2 regions of the Priestia sp. SIMBA_032 genome follow, and region 2 is predicted to be linked to the other one. Evidence: riboswitches for the same ligand, from Rfam matches in the RefSeq annotation. Region 2 holds a riboswitch; the other holds the start of a gene.
The links. Region 2 has a riboswitch for thiamine pyrophosphate ahead of tenA (thiaminase II). Riboswitches for the same ligand answer to the same signal wherever they lie in the genome.
Positions count from the first base shown of each region.

Region 1 (11,561 bases), on a different contig from region 2:
AGCTTGAATGTTCTGAGAAGGAGCTATTTGAGCAACTCCTAAAATTAAATCTTTTGCAATTAGATTTGTCTGTATACTTGATACGATATGGGAAATTTCAATGACGGTTAACGGCCGCTTTTCATCAAAATAGCTCCCTAAGAAAAGCTCTTTGTCGTTCATATCAGACGCATCTGCAATAGGAATAGGAGGAAGTTCTATAAAAGTTTGTTTTTCTAACAACAAATCTGTAATCGTTTGGTTAATTAACAAGTTTCTAAAAGGTTATCAACTAGTATAAGTCAAAGGAAGTAAGATAAACACTATAGAAAGTAAAAAAAGGTATCAACATTTTACTATAAGAGTAACCGTCATGCATAATTTAAAGGTTCTTTTAGGAAAAGAAGAGCTCAACCGCTTCTTTCTTGCAAAGCAGAAATAAAACCGAAATAATAAATGAAGAAAGTCAGGCAAGAAAGGAGTTTCATTATATGCCAGAAGGTCCAGAAATTAGACGAGCAGCTGACGAAGTGGAAAAAGCGATTATCGGTCTTCCCGTCAGCGAGATATGGTTTGCTTTTCCATATTTGCAGCACTATGAAGAAGTATTAACAGGAGCTCGCATTAAAAGAGTAGATACAAAAGGAAAGGCTATGCTCATTCGTTTTGACAACGGCTATACCATCTACTCACATAATCAGCTTTATGGAAAATGGTATGTTCGTTCATCTTACAATTATCCATCTACAAACAGACAGCTGCGCCTTGCGATTCATAATGAAAAAAAATCAGCGCTGCTTTATAGCGCTTCTGATATTGAAGTATTGCGTGATGAAGAAGTTCCAGCTCATCCTTTTGTATCAAGAGTTGGTCCTGATATCTTAAGTGAAGAAGTAGCGGCAGGTGAGCTTTTAGATCGTTTTTATTCTAAACCATTTTACCGCAGAAAATGGGCGTCGCTGTTGTTAGACCAAAGCTTTATAGCTGGGATTGGAAATTACTTGCGAAGTGAAATTTTATTTGTAGCGGGAATTAACCCTGCAGCTCGTCCCGTAGACTGCACGGAAGAACAGCTTAAAAAGGCAGCTGACGCAACCATTTCTCTTGTACAACAGTCCTACAAAACAGGTGGCATTACAAATGATGTAAAGCTTGCTGAAACGTTAAAAAAGAAAGGGCAAAAGCGCTCTGCATACCGCCACTGGGTTTTTAACCGTGAAGGAGAAGCTTGCCGAATTGACGGCACGCCTATCTTAAAAGTGCAGGCTGCTTCTAGAAGGCTTTATTACTGTCCTACTTGTCAAAAATAGCAGGATATATTTATTCTGCTATTTTTTTGATACATGAAATGAATGACTGTTCATTTTTTGATATAGTTAAAAAGTAAAGTCATAATCTTAAGGAGATGGATAAGATGGAATGTAAAGCAGGAGATACAGTTACGTGTGAATGCATATTAACTGAAGTAGAAAAAGCAGATGGTTTTCAAAAAGTGAAAATTAAATCAGCATATCGAAATCAACAAAGTAAAGGAGTACTGATAGGGACAAGTAATGGAATTATTAGAGATTAAAATGAAAACGTTAACAACCGTTAAAGATGCAGCGTATAGTGATGAAGATGATGCGTACGTCGTACAAGTCGAAATTCAAGGATTTAACGATGCAAGTGTATTAGCAGAAATCATGACACCACTTGCAGAAAAATATCAGGCGGGTGAGCTGAGTAACGAGCAGTTAGTAAACGAACTTATTGACGGAGTAGCAAAACGCTATCGTGAGCCAGTTGAATTACTTCCGGCAAAAACAGTCCCTGTACACGTCGTAAGAAATGGTGAAAAAGATTACGAAGTTTTAATGCAAGATGAGTATCTGTTAATATTTGCTCAACAATCATAAATAGACATAAAAAAAGACTTCAGCTATATGCCTGAAGCCTTTTTTTATGTCTATTTAAAATATAATTTTAAAAAATAAAATAAATTATTGAAATTATATTTTAAAAAAATTATAATAACCATAACTTCACTTCATGATGAAAAAGGAGCCGAAAAGATGAATGAACAGCTTACGTTATTAATAACAGAGTCTCAAAACAAGCAGACAATGAAGATAGATACAGCTAGTACAAAAGAAATTTTAAACGTAATGAATACAGAAGATCAAAAAGTGGCGCTGGCTGTGCAAGAAGTACTTCCAGACGTAGAGGTGGCAGTTGCATTTGTAAGTGAATCGTTTCAAAAGAAAGGCCGGCTTATTTATGTAGGCGCAGGAACAAGCGGACGACTGGGAGTATTGGATGCTGTTGAATGTCCGCCTACTTTCAGTACCAATCCCAATCAGGTACAGGGATTGATGGCTGGAGGAGAAAAAGCATTTGTTAAAGCAGTCGAAGGTGCTGAAGATAAAGAAGAATTGGGAGCAGCAGATTTACAAAAAATTCATTTGAATGAACGAGACACAGTCATTGGAATTGCTGCAAGCGGACGCACTCCTTATGTGATTGGTGCATTAAGATATGCAAAATCTGTAAAAGCTAAAACGGTGGCTTTGTCTTGTAATGGTAATTCGCTTATTGGAAAAGAAGCGGACCATAGTATTGAGGTAGTAGTAGGTCCGGAAGTGCTAACAGGTTCCACAAGGTTAAAAGCGGCAAGCGCTCATAAAATGATCCTCAACATGATTTCTACCGCGGCTATGATTAAAGTAAGAAAAGCGTACGAAAACTTAATGATAGATGTTCATGTGAGTAATGAAAAGCTTAAAGAACGGGCGATAGGTATTATTTGTAAAATTACAGGTGTTTCTTATGAGCAAGCAAGTCAAACGCTTGAAGAAGCAAATAATGAGGTAAAAACAGCAGTCGTTATGATCAAAACAAATGAAATTTATGACACCGCGAAGTTGTTACTGAATAATGCGGGCGGTTATGTGAGAAAAGCGATTGAACATTACGTATAAAGGAGAGAAACGATGTCAACAGGCGGATTAACGATGATTAAAAACACGGTGGCTAAGCTTCCTGATTCGGAGAGGAAAATTGCTGAATATATTTTAAACAACCCGCATACTGTGGTAAACAGTACGGCTGGAGAATTAGGTAGACTAGCGAATGCGAGCAGTGCTGCTGTTATTCGTTTGTGCAAATCTATCGGTGTTAGCGGGTTTCAAGAATTAAAGGTAAGAGTAGCCGGTGATTTAGCCAGAGATACGGAGCAAGGATACCGCGATATTGAAACAAATGAAACGATTCAATCTATTGTCAAAAAAACGGCAAGCAACAGCATTCAAAGTCTAAGTGATACGGCCGAGCTTGTGAATTATAAAGAAGCAGAGCGGGCTGTTTTGGCGCTGATTGAAGCCAAAAACATTCATTTTTTTGGAATCGGTGCTTCACATATTATTGCTATAGATGCGCAGCAAAAATTTCTTCGAATTAATAAAAATGCCACGGCTTTTGCAGATAGCCATTTAGCAGCTACACTCATCGCAAATGCAAGTAAAGACGATGTAGTTGTGGGTATTTCTTTTTCAGGGGAGACTCCTGAAGTAAGCAACGTCTTATCTTTAGCTAAAAACCGCGGAGTAAAGACGATTAGCTTAACAAAGTACGGACAGTCCACCGTTTCGTCTTTAGCTGATATTTGTTTGTATACGTCTTATTCTCAAGAAGCGCCGTTTCGAAGCGCAGCTACATCATCTCGTTTAGCCCAGCTTTACGTGATTGATGTGTTATTTTTAAGTATTGCAGCGCAGCAGTATGACCAGACGATTGAGTATATTGACAAAACAAGAGATGCCATTCAGTTTTTGAAAGGTAAGAAATAAAAAGAAAGCGATTACAAAAAGGGGATTTTGTGGTCTGTTTCCTCAGTGGCGTATCCATCTAAGAGGAAAATACAAAGGGGGATTAACATGTCTTTAGATAATCATCAACTAGCAAAGGCTGTTTTGGAGATGCTTGGGGGAGCATCCAATATTGAAGCGTATACGCATTGTATGACGCGGCTGCGTGTGACGGTAAAAGATGATTCAATTGTAAAAAAGACAGATATACGAAAACTTGAAGGCGTGCTTGGATTAGTGGAAGAAGAAACGCTTCAAATTATTATTGGTCCCGGTAAAGTGAACAAAGTAACAGAGGAGTTTGGAAAGTTAATTGATGAATCCGGCGGTATTAACTTAGAAAATCGTGCAGCACAGCGGAAATCGGAGCTGAAAGAAAAAAATGCAACTCCGTTTAAGCTCTTGCTTCGCCGAATTGCAAGCATTTTTATTCCGTTGATACCTGCTCTTGTAGCATCTGGACTTATCACCGGAGTAACAAAAGCAGCGGTTCAAGCGAAGTGGCTTCCGGCGGATTCACAGATTGCTATTCTTTTAACGGTTATCGGAAGCGGCTTATTTGCTTATCTTGGTATTTTAGTAGGTATCAATGCTGCAAAAGAATTTGGTGGTTCACCAGCTCTAGGAGGCTTAGCGGGTATTTTAGTCATTAATCCTGCTGTAGCTGATATTAAACTTTTTGGTGAAGCCCTTTTGCCGGGACGGGGTGGCTTAATTGGCGTGTTGCTTGCAGCAATCTTTATGGCCGTAGTGGAAAAACGAGTGCGTAAATTTGTCCCTCAGTCATTGGATATCATTATTACACCAACCGTTACGGTGTTAATTACCGGAATTATTACGTATGTAGTATTCATGCCAATCGGAGGCTTGATTTCCGATGGAATCACAAAAGGTCTTTTAGGAGTTTTAGAGGTTGGAGGAGTTGTAGCAGGCTTTGTGTTAGGGGCAACGTTCTTGCCTCTCGTCATTACGGGACTGCATCAAGGTCTTACTCCTGTTCATTTAGAGCTTATCAATTCAATTGGAGATGATCCGCTTCTTCCTATACTAGCCATGGGCGGAGCCGGTCAGGTCGGTGCAGCTTTTGCTATTTATATCAAAACAAAGAAAAAACGTTTAAAGCGAGCAATTGGAGGTGCACTTCCTTCAGGGCTGCTCGGAATCGGAGAACCGCTTATTTTTGGAGTCACACTTCCTTTAGGGCGTCCATTCTTAACCGCTTGTCTTGGAGCTGGAATCGGCGGAGCGTTTCAGGCGCACTTCCATATTGCAACTGTAGCAGTGGGAGTATCAGGTTTGCCGCTTACGTTTTTAGTTCATGCGCATCAAATTCTTCTTTATTTACTGGGATTAGTTATTGCTTACGCAGCAGGCTTTGTTTGTACCTATTTCTTTGGATTTAACGATGAAATGGCGGGGGAGTTTGAATGATTGGCATTTCGTTTTATTTAAATGATAGTGATGCCAAAAAAAGATTAATAGAAGCAAGCGAGTGCGGCGTCACACGTGCATTTACTTCGCTTCACATTCCAGAAGAAAAAGGAAATTTGGCTGAACGGGCAAAAGAATTGCTTCATGTGGCTAGAGATTGTCGAATAAGCGTGTATGCAGACGTATCCAAGCATACGCCGGTTCATTTAGGTATTGAAAGCCTTATGACTCTATCTTCACTTGGCGTATCTGGTATTAGACTAGACGATGGCTTTAGCGCAGAAGAAACTCTTTCGCTTGCGAATGAATTTTATATTGCTGTTAATGCAAGTACGATATCCAAACAAGAAGTTGAAGCACTCTTATATGCTGGTCTTCATCATCATCAGCTGCTTGCATGGCATAATTTTTATCCGCGGCCTGAAACAGGGCTTGAAGAAACATTTTTTCAACAGCAGACAGATTTATTTAATGAACTTCGTATTCCAGTCTGCGCTTATATTCCGGGAGAAGGCAAAAAAAGAGGCCCTATTTATCAAGGTCTTCCTACTAGAGAAAAAGACCGTAATAAATGTCCTTTTACCTCTGCAGTAGATTTATACGAATGCGGAGTAACAGAGGTTTATATTGGAGATCCATACGCCGCATCAAGTTTATTAAAGCGTTTAGTTCAATATCAAGAAAATCGCATTATTCCGCTACGCATTCGTTCACCTCATATAGATGGAACGTACAGCGTGCGTCCGGATGTATCAAGAGACGTTCTGCGTTTGGTTGATACTCGATCTGTAAAGCCAGTGCCGCCATTTCATACAGTAGAACGCAGAATCGGAGCAATTACAATGGACAATGATGGCTACGGGCGTTACAGAGGAGAGGTTCAAATAGCTAAAACCAATTTGCCTGCAAATGCTAATGTCAACGTGATTGGGTATGTGATAGAGGAAGATCATGAGCTGCTTTCATTAGTGAGACCGGGACAAAAACTTGAGCTTATTACTGTCTAAATGGAAAAACGGTGTATTTTTAAAAAAGCCGATAGCTAACTAGTAAGTTTATGAAAGTAAAGAGCACACACTGCTTGAAAAAGGTGTGTGCTCTTTATTTTACTAAAAAGGAAACTATTTTCATTGCTGAATCATGAACCTTTCTATTGAATAAAACGCTTTACTATGATAAAACTATTACAGGTAAACATATAATAATAGATAATCTTATAGAGATACAACACCACTAGGGGTGCTTTCGAAGCTGAGAGAGACGAGAAGTCTTAACCCTTATAACCTGAACTAGGTAATACTAGCGTAGGAAAGAGGTATTGTAATGGATGTTTTGTATGGTATTTCCTTACGAACTCGTTATAATAATTTTTTGTATATAAACAAAAACACTTCTTTCCTGCGAAAGAAGTGTTTTTTTATGCGTAAAGGAAGGTGTCATACATGGAAGAAACAATTGATTTGCTTGTCAAACAGGTAGAGGAGCGCAAAGGGGAGCTAATCCAGTTATTAAAAAAACTTGTTTCATATAAAACGCCAGCGCCTCCTGCACGAAATTCTCATGAAGCGCAGCTGTACGTAGCGGATTTTCTTAAAAACTGCGGTTTTTCCATCGATATGTGGGACTTATATTCCAACGATCCTATTGTAGTGGGCACATTAAAAGGACAAAAATCAGCTGACTATCAAAGCTTGATTATTAACGGGCATATGGATGTAGCTGAGGTACAAGAAAATGAAGAGTGGGAGACAGACCCGTTTGAAGCTGTCGTGAAAGACAATAAAATCATCGGACGCGGAGTTGCTGATATGAAAGGCGGCTTGGCAGGGGCATTATTTGCAGTTCAGCTTCTAACAGAAGCAGGAATTGAGCTGCCGGGAGACTTGATTTTTGAATCCGTTGTAGGAGAAGAAGTAGGAGAGGCAGGTACGCTGCAATGCTGTCAGAAAGGGTATACAGCTGATTTTGCGCTCGTAGCGGATACAAGTGATTTACATATTCAAGGTCAAGGCGGAGTGATCACGGGATGGATTACGATAAAAAGCAGTAAAACCTATCATGACGGTACACGCCGAAGTATGATTCATGCTGGAGGAGGACTCTTAGCCGCAAGCGCTATTGAAAAGATGGCAAAAGTGATCGGAGGGCTGCAAGAATTGGAGCGTCACTGGGCTGTTACAAAGAGCTATCCAGGATTTTTGCCAGGTACAAATACGATTAATCCAGCAGTAATCGAAGGTGGAAGACATGCTGCGTTTGTTGCAGATGAATGCAGGCTGTGGATCACCGTTCACTATTATCCAAATGAGTCGTACGACCAAGTATCAAAAGAAGTGGAAGAATATATTATAGCTATTGCAAAAGCAGATCCATGGTTAAAAGATAACCTGCCAACCTTTGAATGGGGAGGCACATCGATGATTGAAGACAGAGGAGAAATCTTCCCGTCATTAGAAATTGATGAAAATCATGCAGGAGTACAGCTGCTTGCACATACTCATGAACAAATGGAAGGGAAAAAGCCTCCAATTGATGTGTCAACTAGCGTAACAGACGGGGGATGGCTAGCTGATGCGGGAATTCCGGCAGCTATTTACGGCCCGGGAAATTTAGCAAATGCACATGCTGTGAACGAACAATTAGATATGAATCAGCTTATTCAATATACAAAAGTGATGGTGCAGTTCATTTATACGTGGCTGCATACGCATAAGGAGTGATCATCATGAAATTTAGTGAACGATTATACGAAAAGCTGCAGCCTATTTGGCGTCAAAATCATAATCATCCCTTCGTACAGGGAATGGGAGACGGAACGCTTGAAAAGGAGAAGTTTCGCTTTTATATGATTCAAGATTACCTTTATCTAATTGATTATGCCAAATTATTTGCAATTGGAGCTATGAAAGCTACCGATCTTCAAACGATGGGGAAATTTGCTGCGCTTTTAGATTCTACGTTAAATGAAGAAATGAGTTTACACCGTGAGTATGCCAAGAAATTTGAAATCAGCGAAAAAGAATTAGAAAAAGCGCAGCCATCTCCTACAACGCTTGCATACACACACTATATGCTGCACGTTGGTCAAAGCGGAACATTAGCTGAATTAGTGGCGGCTCTTTTGCCTTGTATGTGGAGCTACTGGGAAATAGGAAAAGAACTCAGTGAAAAGCCTGGGGCTGAAAATGAGTTTTATCGAGAGTGGATTGAAATGTACAGCTCAGAAGAATTTGGAGAACTGGCGACGTGGTGTATCAACTTATTTGACTCACTTACTGAAGATAAATCAGAAGCTGAGTTAGAAAAGCTCGAAGAAATTTTCTTAAATACGACCCGTTTTGAGTATATGTTCTGGGATATGGCTTATAAAGAAGCGATGTGGCCAGTTCATGAATAAGTCTGTGCTATCTTTTCAAAACGTCAGTTTTACGTACAAAAACGGCGATCAAGCGATTTTAAAATCATTAAACTTAGACGTGAAAGACGGCGAGTTTGTCAGTATCGTTGGAGCGAGCGGATCTGGAAAAAGTACGTTGTTTCGTCTCATTACAGGTCTTGAACAGCAGAGTGAAGGCGATATCGTGATTAACGGACAGTCTTATGAAAAGCGACTAGGAAAAGTAGGCTACATGCCGCAGCAAGATTTACTTCTTCCGTGGCGCACGATTCTCGACAATGCAGCACTGCCTCTCGAGCTTCACAATGTGTCAAAAGCAAGTGCTCATAGGCAAGTGTCTCAGCTGCTTGAAGAGTTTGGCCTAAAAGGGTATGAAAACCGTTTTCCAAGTGATTTATCGGGAGGGATGAAGCAGCGCGTTTCTTTTCTCCGGACGGTATTAAGCGGTTCTAACGTGCTGCTTTTAGATGAGCCTTTTAGTGCACTTGATGCCATTACGCGTTTGTCGATGCAGGAATGGCTGCTTGAACAATGGCAAAAGCGTAAACATAGCATCTTATTTATCACTCATGACGTCAACGAAGCGCTTTTTTTATCAGATCGTATTTTTATCTTCTCAGACAAGCCGGTAAGTCACCTTGAAGAGATTCAAGTGCCGCTTAGCAGACCTCGAACGCAAAAAGATTTGAATCAACAGCGAGTGCTTGACTTGAAAGATTATTTAATTGAACAGCTAAGATCGAAGGTGAACACATGAAAAAGTACGGGGCTTCAGTGATTTTAGTAGTCATTTTGCTGGCTGCTTGGGAAATTGGAGCACGCATTGTAAACTATCCGTTTATTTTACCAACGCCCAGCGGTATTTTAACGAAGCTTTGGGAACTGCGAATGGATTTATTGTTTAAGCATTTACCAGCTACGTTATCTATTGTCGTAATTGGGCTTGTAATATCCGTTGTGCTAGGGGTTCTGCTGGCTGTGTGGATGAATTGGAGCCCGCTTATTGAGCGTGCTTTTTATCCGCTTATTATTGCTTCACAAATGATTCCGACCATTGCCATTGCTCCTGTATTTGTGCTGTGGTTTGGCTACTCCATTTGGAGCAAAGTGATTGTGACCGTATTAATTACGTTTTTTCCCATTACCGTTAGCACGTTTGACGGGCTTCGTTCCACAAACAAAGAGTTAAAAGAACTCATGTTAACGATGGGAGCAACAAAAAAAGATATATTTTTTAAGCTGAACATTCCTTCTGCACTGCCTCATTTTTATTCAGGGCTCAAAGTAGCGGTTACCTTTAGCATAATAGGTGCTGCCATTGGGGAATGGTTAGGTGCGCAAGCAGGCTTAGGATATTTCAGTCGTCGTATGATGACACAGTTTGATGCAGCTGGTGTGTTTGCACCAATTGTGATTTTATCCGCGCTTGGTATTTTATTCTTTATTATTGTAGTAGGTTTCGAAAAACGTTCATTAAAGTGGAGGAAAACAGAATGAAAAAATGGTTTGTAATTGGCTTAAGCCTGCTGCTTGTTTTGATGCTCGCTGCTTGCGGTCAGAACAAGGAAAATAAAGCTGGTGACAGTAAAAAATTAAAAGACGTTACAATTATGCTTGATTGGTATCCAAATGCAGTGCACAGCTTCATTTACGCTGCACAAGAAAAAGGATATTTCAAAAAAGAAGGGCTGAATGTAAAAGTACAGTTTCCCGCTAATCCAACAGACTCACTTAATTTAGCAGCTGCAGGGAAAGTCACGCTCGGCCTTTACTATCAGCCTGATGTAGCAATGGCACGAGCAAATGAAGATGTGCCGGTAAAGTCGGTAGGAGCGATTGTAAGATCTCCGTTAAACCGAGTTGTGGCATTGAAAGATAGCGGTATTAAGCGTCCTAAAGATTTAGAAGGAAAAGTAGTAGGCTACAGCGGAACACCATTAAGTGAATCTGTTCTAAAGAAAATGGTGAAAAGCGATGGAGGAGATCCCAATAAGGTAAAACTAGTAGACGTAGGGTTCGAGTTAAATTCATCGCTGATTAGCAAAAAAGTAGATGCTGTAATAGGTGCGTATATTAACCATGAAGTACCATTGCTTCACAAAAAAGGATACAAAACGGTTGATATTGATCCTTCAGATTACGGCGTGCCATCTTACTATGAGCTGGTGGCCGTTACAGGGAATCAAACATGGGCAAAAGATTCTGATACGATTAAAGCGTTTTGGCGTGCTGCGACAAAAGGGTATGAGTACACAGAGAAGCATCCAAAGGAATCACTTCAAATTTTGTTAGATAATCAAGATAAATCAAACTTCCCGCTTGAAAAAGATGTGGAAACAAAAAGTTTGAATATCTTACTTCCAAAAATGAAGTCTGAACAAGGATTTGGCAGTCAAACGAAAGAATCATGGCAGTCAAATGTGGACTGGTTAAAAGAGTCAGGATTAATTAAGAAAAAGCCAAATGTAGATGAAATGTTTGAGAATATCGGAGAATCCAAGTAAATAATTTAAGACAAATTTAAAAGAACCTCCTTATACTGAACGTAACTTTCTGAACAAGAAAGTGAAAAGGTAAAGGAGGTTTTTTTATGGCTTTTACGATGGTAGATAAGGAAACATGTATTGCTTGCGGAGCATGTGGAGGGAGCGCACCAGATCTTTATGATGATGATTCAGAAGGTCTTGCTTATGCCGTGTTAGATAACAACGAAGGAACAAAGGAAGTTCCTGAAGATCAGCAAGATGAGATGATGGAAGCGTACGAAGGATGGCCAACAGAATCGATTAAAGTTGCAGAACAGCCGTTTTATGGAGATGCAGCAAAATTCGAATAGGATTTTTAAAAAAAGTTAACGATAAAGTACATTTAGTTATATAGAAAATTCCAAAACAAGAAGAGGGTTGAGA
Region 1 is NZ_JAWRXD010000001.1:931,807-943,367, reverse strand. It holds gene SB717_RS04710 (DUF3231 family protein) at 1-252, opposite strand, end outside; gene nei (endonuclease VIII) at 471-1,289, shown strand; partial or broken gene SB717_RS04700 (enoyl-CoA hydratase) at 1,409-1,552, shown strand; gene SB717_RS04695 (hypothetical protein) at 1,533-1,877, shown strand; gene murQ (N-acetylmuramic acid 6-phosphate etherase) at 2,034-2,939, shown strand; gene SB717_RS04685 (MurR/RpiR family transcriptional regulator) at 2,952-3,806, shown strand; gene SB717_RS04680 (PTS transporter subunit EIIC) at 3,894-5,255, shown strand; gene SB717_RS04675 (MupG family TIM beta-alpha barrel fold protein) at 5,252-6,262, shown strand; TPP riboswitch at 6,481-6,583, shown strand; gene SB717_RS04670 (acetylornithine deacetylase) at 6,698-7,975, shown strand; gene tenA (thiaminase II) at 7,981-8,652, shown strand; gene SB717_RS04660 (ABC transporter ATP-binding protein) at 8,645-9,409, shown strand; gene SB717_RS04655 (ABC transporter permease) at 9,406-10,149, shown strand; gene SB717_RS04650 (ABC transporter substrate-binding protein) at 10,146-11,156, shown strand; gene SB717_RS04645 (ferredoxin) at 11,243-11,488, shown strand.
Region 1: it holds a riboswitch for thiamine pyrophosphate, as region 2 does, so the genes downstream of both, SB717_RS04670 (acetylornithine deacetylase) here and tenA (thiaminase II) in region 2, are expected to answer to the same signal.

Region 2 (11,561 bases):
CGTTTCGTCAGATTCTTTTGCAAAACTTGCCTCAGGTGAAATAGGATTGCCGTGGCAGCTAAATGCGCTGATTGTAAGTCCGCGGTCTTTTATCTGCTTCATATATGCTTCTCTTTTTTCTTCATCTTCAAGCAGCTCATCTAGCGGACAATGGCTGTTTCCCGGATAGCCGCCCGTTCCGATTTCAACAGCATGAAGACCTGCTGCTTTTACTTTATCTAACATCTCTTCAAAAGAAAGATCCGCAAATAAGACCGTGAATACTCCAAGTTTCATTTTAATTTCCCCCTGTGCGATATATTTCGTCAATAATAGCGGAGACTTGAAGCGCTTCTTGTGGCTTTACCACTAATTCAGCATTTCCTTTACACGCTTCAACGAAATTTTTAGCCTGACTTAAGCTGTAATCATCTTCTCCATCTATCCATGGTGACGTGCTGTTCATGAGCATACCGTTTTTAGACGTGTATAGTTCAAACGGAAACAAGCTTAAGCCGCCCTCTACCCCTGATATGCTTACGTGCTCTTCATCATCTGCGATATTAGCAGCCCAAGAAGTTTCTAAAAGAAGCGACGCTCCATTTTCAAATTTAATATAGGCCGTTACATGATCATCCACGCTGAATGATTCATGATCAAATGTTCCCCATTGATTTAATTGGTTAGGCGTTTTACTCAGGTCATTATATGTACTTCCCAATACTTCAGTATGCTTTGGATTTCCCATTAGCCAAAGCGTTAAATCAAGCAAATGGCAGCCGTAATCAATTAAACTGCCTCCTCCTTGAAGATCTTTGTTCGTAAATACCCCCCAGCCGGGAACCTTTCGGCGACGCATTGCTCTGACACGTGCAACTAATGGTCGACCTACCTCTGTCATCATTTTTTTCGCAGCCTGCGCTTCTTTCATGAATCGGTAATGATAGGCAATCGCTAACTGCTTACCTGATTCTCTAGCAGCAGCAAGCATTTCTTCACCTTGCTCTTTAGACATCGCCATTGGCTTTTCACATAGGACGTGAACGCCTGCTTTTAGCGCTTCTACTGCAAACTCGGCGTGAAATTTATTGGGTGTACAAATACATACAGCATCCACTTCTTTAAACATATCTTTGTAATCAACAAATACGTGAGGGATATTATGCTCATTGGCTACCTCTGTGGCTCTTTCACTATTAATATCGCTAAGCCCCCAAATCACACATTCATCACCCAGTTGTTTGAATGCCGGGATATGCCTGCTTACAGCAATCCCTCCTGCTCCGATTATGCCAATTCTCACGTTTTTCACCTCTTACACGCGCGTAATTTGTTTCGTTTGACTTGATTTTAAAGCTGCTAAAATAACAGCAAGTGATTTTAATCCTTCTTCACCAGGAACAGGAGATTCTTTATCTTCTGCAACTGCATCTACAAATTGTTCAATGACGTGAGAATTACTTTGTCCGCCTTCATCGTTCGACTGGATTTTTCCTAATTCATAGTTCACCACTTCACCGGTTGCATATTGTGCAACTAATGAATACGTCGGATCGTCTTCTAAACGAAGAATTCCTTTCTCTCCGTAAACAATCGTGGAGTTATCTTCTTTTCCATTGTAAGCCCAGCTTGCCGCAAGCGTCCCGATAATCCCGCTTTCCGTTTTTAATACGCACACAGCATTGTCGTCTACATTTGCAAAGTCTTTTGCATTGCTTTCCACAAATGCACCGACTTCTACAATTTCTTCACTCAATATGTAGCGAAGCATATCGGTTTTATGAACGCCTAAATCACCCATAGCACCAATAAACGCTTCGTCTTTTTTGAAGAACCAGCTGTCTTTTCCGTCCACGCTCCACCCTTCAGGGCCACCGTGGCCAAAAGCCGTACGGAAACTATAAATTTTACCGATTTCCCCGTTTTCAATAAGCTCACGAGCTTTTTGATGAGAAGCTACAAAGCGCTGATTATGTCCGATCATTAGTTTTTTACCGTTTGTTTTTGCTGCTTCAATCATTGCTTTCGCTTCTTCTTCTGATGTTGCCATCGGCTTTTCACACAGAACATGAACTCCGCTGTTTAACGCTGCAACCGAAATAGGCGCATGAAGATAATTGGGCGTACATACGCTCACTGCTTCCACTGTACCGCTTGCTAAAAGTTCTTCATAGCTTGTATACGCTTTTACACCGTACTGCTGTGCTACACTGTTTGCACGTTCTGTGTTTATATCGCAAACGGCTACTAATTCTACTTGTTCATTCATCTTATATTCTGGTAAGTGACGGTGTTGCGCAATGCTTCCGCACCCAATAACGCCAATTTTTACTTTTGCCATCTTTCCTATCCCCTTTGCTTAAGCATTATTAATTAGTTTTTAACAGCGATTGATTCAAGCGGTTGCGCATTGCCGTAAACAGGACGTTTTCTCTCTGCTGGCTTCGCCCATTTAATAGCATTCATAATGACACGCTGAATGTCTTTGTTATGGTATGTTGGATATGTTTCATGTCCAGGTCTGAAATAAAATACTTTTCCGTTTCCGCGTTTGTACGTGCAGCCGCTTCTGAAAATTTCTCCGCCTTCAAACCAGCTCGTGAAAATCAGTTCATCAGGTGCTGGAATATCAAAGTGCTCTCCGTACATTTCTTCGCGCTCCAGCTCGATAAATTCACCAATACCTTCCACAATCGGATGGCTCGGTTCTACTACCCACAAGCGCTCTTTTTCATCTGCTTCACGCCATTTTAAGTCGCAGCTTGTGCCCATTAACGTTTTAAAAATCTTAGAAAAGTGACCTGAATGTAAGACAATAAGCCCCATACCATCCAGCACGCGCTGCTTTACTTTCTCAACGATGTCGTCTTTTACTTCGTCATGCGCTAAATGACCCCACCATACTAAAACATCCGTTTGATTTAATACTTCTTCAGTCAACCCGTGTTCTACTTCGTCTAATGTTGCTGTGTGCGTGCGAAACCCTCCTTCTTCTAAAAAAGAAGCGATGGCACCGTGGATGCCTTCAGAGTAAATTTCTCTTACAACTGGATTTTTCTGTTCATGACGATTTTCATTCCATACTGTAACGTTAATCATTTTCATATCCCCTTTTTTTGTGAATGCTAACTTATATCCCCTTTTTTGATAAATGCTAAACTTTGGTTAACCGGTTAACTTACTGTGGTTCACCCGCGCCTAGCAGTCGAATCTCGAATAATAAGTTCAACCGATAATTTTACATGTTGCAGCGTGCTGAAACGGTGTTCAATTGCTTGAATAACAGATGTCGCGGCGACGACTCCTTTGTTAAATACATCTTGACGAATGGTTGTTAGACTTGGAGATGCATAGCTACTAAAGGTTATGTCATCAAACCCTACGATTGAGTATTCCTGCGGAATTTTTTTCCCCTTTTCTTGCAGTGCTTTCATAATTCCAAGCGCCAGCGTATCAGAGGATGCAAAAACCGCCCGAATATCCTTATGATCTTGCAGCAGCTTGTTTCCTAAATTGTAACCGTTATCAAACGAACTTTCGTTCACTTCAAAAACAAACGTCTTTGATGGTGTAATGCCCGCTTCTTTTAATGCTTTCTCGTAGCCTATATACCTCTTTTTATCCACTGGACTGTTGACGAGGTGATGAGCAACAAAGGCAATTTCTTTGTGCCCCAAACTCACTAAATGTGTTGTAGCTAGATATCCTCCATACTCATCGTCTACAGAAATATGATGATAATCACGTTCGTACCTTTCGTATGTATCTACTAGCACAATCGGGTTCGATAACGCTTTCATTTTCTCATACAATCGATGCGGGAAGGCTCCTAAAAATAGAAGACCATCAATATTTCTCGTTCGAATCCATTTTAGGCAATCAGCGGGGCTACTCACTCCAGATATGACTAGATCATAACCATGCTTACGGATTACATATTCAATTCCACTAATCATTTCACTGTAATAATGGTTATCTTTAAATATAGTAGAAAGTGAATCATCTGTAAGCGGGAACATTACGCCAATCATATTTGACTTTTGTTTCGAAAGACTAACGGCGGTTAAATTTGGTTCGTAGTTTAATTCTTTTACCGCTGTTAAAATTCGCTCTTTTGTTTCATCGGATACTTTGTTAATTCCGTTTAAGACGTAAGATACTGAAGCTGCAGATACTCCTGCATGCTTTGCTACATCACGAATCGTTATCTTTTCTCCCATAAAATCTCTCCAGTTAAACGGTTAACTATTTACTCGTTCATTATAATTCACTCCTTTATTATCAGTCAACGTATTTTTCAAATTATCTGTTAACTATTATAATATCTTCCTAGATTGGTATGTTTTAAGCAGTGACAACACGTATTGACACCTGTTAATCTTTGAAACGTACATATAAAGTTCGGTGCACAGCACGCACCGATCCGTGATAAAAGGGGCGTTCAAAAGGATTTCAGGAGGTACTTACTTTATGTTTAAGAAACTAGCAATTATTGGAGCACTAGCAGTTCCTATGTTCGGCATGAGTCACGGGGCAAATGCCGCTGAAACAACCCATCGCGTAAAAGCCGGAGAGACTCTTTACAAGATTGGCGCTGAATACGGCGTTACGGTTAAACAGTTAAAAGAAGCGAATCACAAATCTACCGACTCTATTAATGCAAATGAAACATTAACAATCCCTAACTCTATTAGCGAAAGCGATAAAGAATTGTTAGCTCGCCTTGTACAAGCTGAAGCAAAAGGCGAACCTTACGCTGGCAAAGTGGCTGTAGCAACAGTCGTTTTAAACCGCGTGGATAGCGATTCTTTCCCAAACTCTATTCATGATGTCATTTATCAGGGCACACAGTTTACACCTGTACAAAACGGTGAAATTAATAAAGCAGCGGATGCCGAAGCAAAAAAAGCTGTAAATGAAGCACTAGCGTTTAGGGGGCAAGGAAAAGGTTCGTTATTCTTCTTTAATCCAGATAAAACAAGCGACCAATGGCTTCGTCAAAAACAGGTTACGATTACAATCGGAAATCACGTTTTTGCAAAATAAACAAAAAAAGCACTCAGATGAGTGCTTTTTTTAATATGCAACAAGTAAGCTTAATAGAACAGCTATAATAATAATAGGCAATACGTATTTAACTAGAAAGAACCATGCGTTAAATAATTTAGCACCTTTTGTACTTCCTGAAATAAACTCTTCATACACGGCTTCTTTTTTCATTTTAAATGTCACAAAAATTGCAATGGCTAAACTTCCAAGAGGCAGCATTAAGTTGCTCACAAAAAAGTCAGCTACGTCAAATATACTTCTGCCAAAAAGTGAGACGTGTTTTAGCACACCAAACGAAAGCGCTGATGGAATACCTACTACAAACACAAGAATCCCTGATAAAGAAGCGTAGCGAGTTCGTTTTGTCTGATCATCTTTGGTTAAAGCAGCTACGATAATTTCCAGCAGTGAAAAAGCAGACGTAAGCGTAGCAAATAGAAATAAAATTAAAAACAGTGCTAAAAAGACGGTACCAAACGGCATTTTCTGAAATACTGTTGGCAAGACCACAAACAAAAGTCCAGGTCCTTCAGTTGGCTTTAATCCAAACGAAAAAACGGCTGGAAAAATAGCCAAGCCCGCCAGTAGCGAAACAAACAAGTTCAAAATAGCAATGGTGCCCGCTGAACGCGTCAAGCTTACTTTTTTTCCTAAATAAGAGCTATATGTCACCATGCAGGATAATCCCACGCAAAGCGAGAAAAACGACTGACCGAGCGCATAGAGCACAGATGACCCTGTAATGGCTGAAAAATCGGGTTTTAAAAAGAACTTTACTCCGTCCATTGCCCCATCTAACGTTAAAGAACGCACCACGATAATGATAAAACAGATAAATAACAGCGGCATCATGTATTTATTAGCACGCTCTATTCCTTTCTGTACGCCTTTTGAAATAACAAACACTGTAATTAATAAAAACAGCGCCTGTGCACCTAATACTACATAAGGTTGGCTAATGACGGCATTGAACAACGGACCGTACTCTTTTCCGCTTAGCATACCGGTTACGCTCATAATCGTATATAAAATCACCCAGCCGCCAACGACGCTGTAAAAGGAAAGCAAAACGACACAGCTCAGTACTCCAAGCCTGCCAATCCATACCCAAGCGGATTTTGGAGCAATTGCCTTATAAGCACTAATCGCTTCTTTTCCCGTATGTCTTCCAATGATAAATTCTGCCAACAGAAGCGGCAATCCAATAAAAATCGTAAATAAAATAAACAACGCAAAAAATGCTCCACCGCCACTGGTTCCCGTTACGTATGGAAACTTCCATATCGCTCCTAGACCAATTGCTGCCCCAGCAGATGCTAAAATAAAACCGAGGCGTGAAGACCACTGATTTCCTTTACTCATATAATGTTACTCTCTCCTCTTCTAAACTCAAAACTCACCTGATTAGTACTGTACCATAAATGCAGAAGAAAATCATTCCCGTTTTACTTTTTTCTATAAAACGATATCTATATAGAATAGAAAAAATGAAGAAGCAGCTGCTTCTTCATTTTAAGTTTGATGTTTCTATTCAAAAATCATTCTCTGTACGATGATTCGTCTCCACGATAGGCTTCTTGATTTGATATTTCTTCAATATGCATATGCCCTTCCCTCTCTAAACGAAGAACTGTACGCTCTGCATCTTCATAGCTCTCGCATGTCACTTGTTTATATTCCATATCATCTTTATCTGTGTAAGCAACTAAATATGTTTCCATTTTAACTCCTCCTATATAACCTATATGTAACGTATTTTGCCTTTTTCGTTTATTTCTAAACATATAGGCTCCAAACATAATGCCTAGCATACTATAATAGCGGAACTTCAATTTAAAAAGTTGAATTTTTCATTATGCACCGATGCAACATGGAGGTTACGCTTATGACATTTATTTTATCATTCGTACCAATTGTTGTTCCTTTTGGTATTTTAATTAGCTTAATTGCTTTTACAGCTGCTTTTTTACAATCAAAAGAGCATCATAAGAAGCTCTAGCTTATAAAAGCTAGAGCTTCTTTTTAAAAACGTCTATAGCGTTTAACCAGCCCCACAATAATAGCAATTGCTATTAATACAACGGAAATGATGACAGTAATGACAATTAGCTGATTTCCACTTTGCTTCACTGCAATAGCAATATAAGCCCAAATAAAAACAAGCGGATAAACAGCGTCTCGGTTTTTTAATGTAAACATAATGCCTAGCGCAGCCCCTACCAGCAGCATAATAATCGTCCATGCTAACTCGTTTAGGCCAAGCAAGCGTTGTATTCCATTTGCTTGAAATACGACAAACACATTAACAATAGTTGCAACAGAAATCCATCCAAGATAAAGAGAAATCGGCAGACGCATAAACCATGTCGTCATCCGAGAATGCTGAATAACGGAATACACAATCATTAATGTACCTAAAATCAAGAGTATGACTAAAAGTGATAACTTATAGTAATCGTTTTGGAAAATAAAGATCCACGCACTATTTAACAAACAGTTTAGAAAAAACCAAATGCCGATACGTGCGTATATTTCCTTTTGATCTTCTCTTGCAAAAAATTGACGTATAACCCAAATAGTTAATAATAAATAAATAACGCCCCAGATAGCAAAGGCATAACCGGCTGGTGTAAACAACGTAGGAACTTGCGCAGAAGCTTCTCCCGTTGTTTTTCCTCCTATTGGAATGGCATTTGCTAAATAATTCACAAGTAGTGTAATAGCCAAGCATACTGCATTTAATACAGCATACAAACGAAATTTTGCCATTTTGTTCTCTCCTTTCTTCTATTTATATGGGAATATTCCGGAGACGAAAACGGCTCTTCCCTTCATTAATACCTCTTCTCCCCTAAAAATATGCATTTTTAAACAAAAATGATTAAAAATAGCTTCAAGAAGCTACCTCTTTAAGAGATAAAAACGGTTAGAGAACAATTTTCCGTAACGCTTTCTATTTTTCAGAATATATGGTAAGTTAAACATAGACTAATAGGAAGTCCACTAGGGGTGCCCACCGGCTGAGACAAGTTTTCTTGATCCCTTTGAACCTGATCTGGCTCATACCAGCGTAGGAAAGTGGCAATGTTCAGTTTTGTACTGTCCTTTGCCACTCCGTTTATAAAACGGAGTGTTTTTTATTTCCTTTATGTGCTTGTTTGTGACTTCCTCATATTAAAGGAGGATTTTGATGTCATTTTCATCTCAATTAAGACAAGAAGCAAACTATATTTACGAAGCTATTTTTAACCACCCTTTTATTAAAGGAATTGCTGAAGGAAACGTGCCAAAAGAAGCGCTTATTCACTACGTTTCTCAAGACTACGAATACTTAACAGCATTTGTCCGCATTTACGGCGCTGCTTTAACAAAATGCCGCACGCGTACCGAAATGGAAGCCTTTAATGCCGGCATTTCTACGGTTTTACATAGTGAAGTACACCCCCATAATAATTTTTGTGAAGTAGCAGGCGTACGCTACGAAGACCTCCACACTGAGGCTCTTTCACCAACGGCCAGCCACTACATTAACCATATGACAAGCGTTGCGCATACAGGCAGCTTAGCGGAAATCATTGCCGTGCTTCTTCCATGTCCATGGACGTACGTTGAAATTGGCCAGCGCATTACAGAACAAGTAAATCCATCTCCTTCTCATCCTTTTTATGAATGGATTCAGTTTTATAATAATGAAGAAATGAATAGCACAACACAATGGTTTTGTAACAAGCTTGATGAATTTGCCGAACAAGCGACTGAAGAAGAACGTAATCGTATGAAAGATCACTTCATCAAAAGCTGTGAACTGGAGTATTTATTTTGGGAAATGGCGTATACGCAGGAAAAATGGCCGCTTTCTCAGCTTTCACTTTCAAAATAACGAAAAAGCCTCCTATCAGGAGGCTTTTTATTTCAATAATTTTTTAATCATTTTCAAGTTTTGTTTCTCTGAAGGATAGCGGAATGAAAAATCAAACTTGGTTGTTTGAGCCAGCATGCTTTTAAAATGAGAAAATGTCTGAAAGCTGTCTTTTCCATGATATTGACCCGTACCGCTTTCTCCTACTCCGCCAAAGGGTAAATATGGCGTAGCGATATGCATAAGCGTATCATTTATACAGCCTCCTCCAAATGAAAGACGCTCCGTTATGACGTTTTGTACATCTTCATTTTCTGTAAACAAGTAAAGAGCGAGCGGCTTAGCTTTTTCTTGAACTTTATGAATAACTTCGTCTAGCGTTTCGTATTCAATCATAGGAAGAATCGGCCCAAAAATTTCTTCTTGCATAACATCTGATGTCCAGCTTACTTCACTTAATACCGTAGGTTCTATTGTAAGCGTGCTTTTATTGTACCCGCCTCCAACTGTAGCGTTTCCGTCTTTTAAAAACTCAACTAGCCGTGTAAAATGGCGCTCACTGACAATACGGCCGTAGCGGTCGCTTTCGAGCGGATTACTGCCATAAAATTGATAAATCGCTTCGCGAAGTTTCTCTACCAGCTGCGCTTTTACCTTTTTATGCACGAGCAAATAATCAGGAGCAACACACGTTTGGCCTGCATTCATTCCTTTACCAAACATAATTCGCTTCGCTGCAAGATCTAGGTTTGCATCTTCATGTACAATGCACGGACTTTTCCCTCCTAGCTCAAGCGTGACGGGAATAAGCTGCTTCCCTGCTTCTTGCATAATAATTTTCCCTACATTTACACTTCCCGTAAAAAAAATATAATCAAGCGGCTGTTTTAAAAGCAGGCTTGTGGTTTCTACAGCTCCTTCAATCACCGTCACAAATGCTGGATCAAAAGCCTCAGCTAGTAATTCTTGTATAACGCGAGATACGCTAGGCGTTAATTCAGAAGGCTTAATAATGGCCGTGTTCCCAGCGGCAATAGCTCCTACTAAAGGGGACAGCGCTAATTGAAACGGATAGTTCCACGGAGCAATAATTAACGCGACTCCATACGGTTCAGGAACAATTTTTCCTTTAGAGCCCACGTGTGTTAAAGCAGTTTTTACTTTTTTAGGCTTCATCCATTTTGCTAAATGCTTAAGCGTAAATCGAATTTCCTCTAGTAAAATCCCAATTTCCGACGTGTAGGCCTCTACTTCAGATTTATTTAAATCTTGTTTTAAAGCATCCATAATTCTCTGCTCGTTTTGTTTGACTGCGTCTCTTAGCTTATTCAGCGCTTGAATACGGCTGTTGATACTCTTTGTTTGTTGCGCATAGAAATACTGCTTTTGTGTAGAGACCATATGTTCAATGACCGTTTCATCTGTGATATAGAATCGCTCGTGGTTCATCTCTTTCATCTCCCTATAAACATTCGGCTTCAACTGTAGCAAGCAAGCTTTTTAATAGCTCAACTGCCTCACTTAAAGCTAATGAATAATATCTCTGCGTTCCTTTTTGCTCAATTTGCACAAGCTTTTGATCGCGTAAAATTTTCAAATGATGAGAAATTGCTGGTCTTGATAGCGTAGACTCATTTGCAATTTCATTAACGGTTAAAGGCTCTTTTTCGGCGAGCAGCAAAATAATATCTTGTCTTGCTGAATCACTTAGAGCCTGAAAAATAGGAATGCTGGCACGAAATAACTCGACTGCTTTTTCACTCATGTATATTCTCCTTTATTTAATTTCTTGTGTTCTTCGGACAACGGATGTAAGCCACTTTCTTGGCACGAAGCGCGGGATGAACGTAGCAAGACGAAACTGTACCCCTGGTACGATAACCGTCTGCCCTTTCATAAATTTTTTATAGCCAACTTTCGTTACTGTTTCTACATCCATTGCACCGCTTTGAAAAAGCTTGGAGTTGCTTAGCTGGGCTCGGTCGCTAAAACCAGTTTTAGTTGGACCCGGGCATAGAGCACTTACCGTTACATTGGTACCTCTTAATTCATTTTCAAGGGCCTCTGTGAAAGATAATACGTACGCTTTTGTTGCGTAATATACCGTCATAAGCGGTCCCGGCATAAATGCAGCAACAGATGCAATGTTTAAAATTTTTCCGCGATTTCTTTTGACCATATCTGGCAAAAATAATTTTGTTAAATGAGTTAATGCTCGAATATTTAAATCAATCATGTTTAACTCTTCGTCTAAAGCTGTTTCAATAAATTTGCCGTATAGTCCAAAACCGGCATTGTTCACTAAATAATCAACGTGCATTTTTTTATTTTTAAGTTCTTCATATAATGACTGTATCTCTTCTTCTCTTGATAAATCCTTAACAACCGTTATGGCTTCAATATTATAAGTAGACTTTAAATTCTCTCCAATAGCTGCTAGTGTATCAGCGCTTCTGGCAACTAAAATTACAGGATGCCCATCCTTTGCGAATTGATAAGCTAACTCTTTACCTATTCCTCCCGACGCACCGGTGATGAGCGCATAATGCTGTGCCATAGTGTTCACTCCTTATGTTTAAATGTTCAAGAACTTAAACATTTAAACATATCTTATAGGATTCATTTTTTCCCGTCAACTGTTTTCTATACTCTCCTTTTCTTTTGTGTTTTCCAT
Region 2 is NZ_JAWRXD010000003.1:477,998-489,558, forward strand. It holds gene SB717_RS12600 (sugar phosphate isomerase/epimerase family protein) at 1-276, opposite strand, end outside; gene SB717_RS12605 (Gfo/Idh/MocA family protein) at 278-1,282, opposite strand; gene SB717_RS12610 (Gfo/Idh/MocA family protein) at 1,295-2,320, opposite strand; gene SB717_RS12615 (ThuA domain-containing protein) at 2,353-3,078, opposite strand; gene SB717_RS12620 (LacI family DNA-binding transcriptional regulator) at 3,168-4,199, opposite strand; gene SB717_RS12625 (cell wall hydrolase) at 4,450-5,025, shown strand; gene SB717_RS12630 (sodium-dependent transporter) at 5,056-6,390, opposite strand; gene SB717_RS12635 (hypothetical protein) at 6,567-6,749, opposite strand; gene SB717_RS12640 (tryptophan-rich sensory protein) at 7,051-7,797, opposite strand; TPP riboswitch at 8,024-8,122, shown strand; gene tenA (thiaminase II) at 8,219-8,908, shown strand; gene SB717_RS12650 (aldehyde dehydrogenase) at 8,936-10,336, opposite strand; gene SB717_RS12655 (ArsR/SmtB family transcription factor) at 10,350-10,652, opposite strand; gene SB717_RS12660 (SDR family NAD(P)-dependent oxidoreductase) at 10,665-11,444, opposite strand.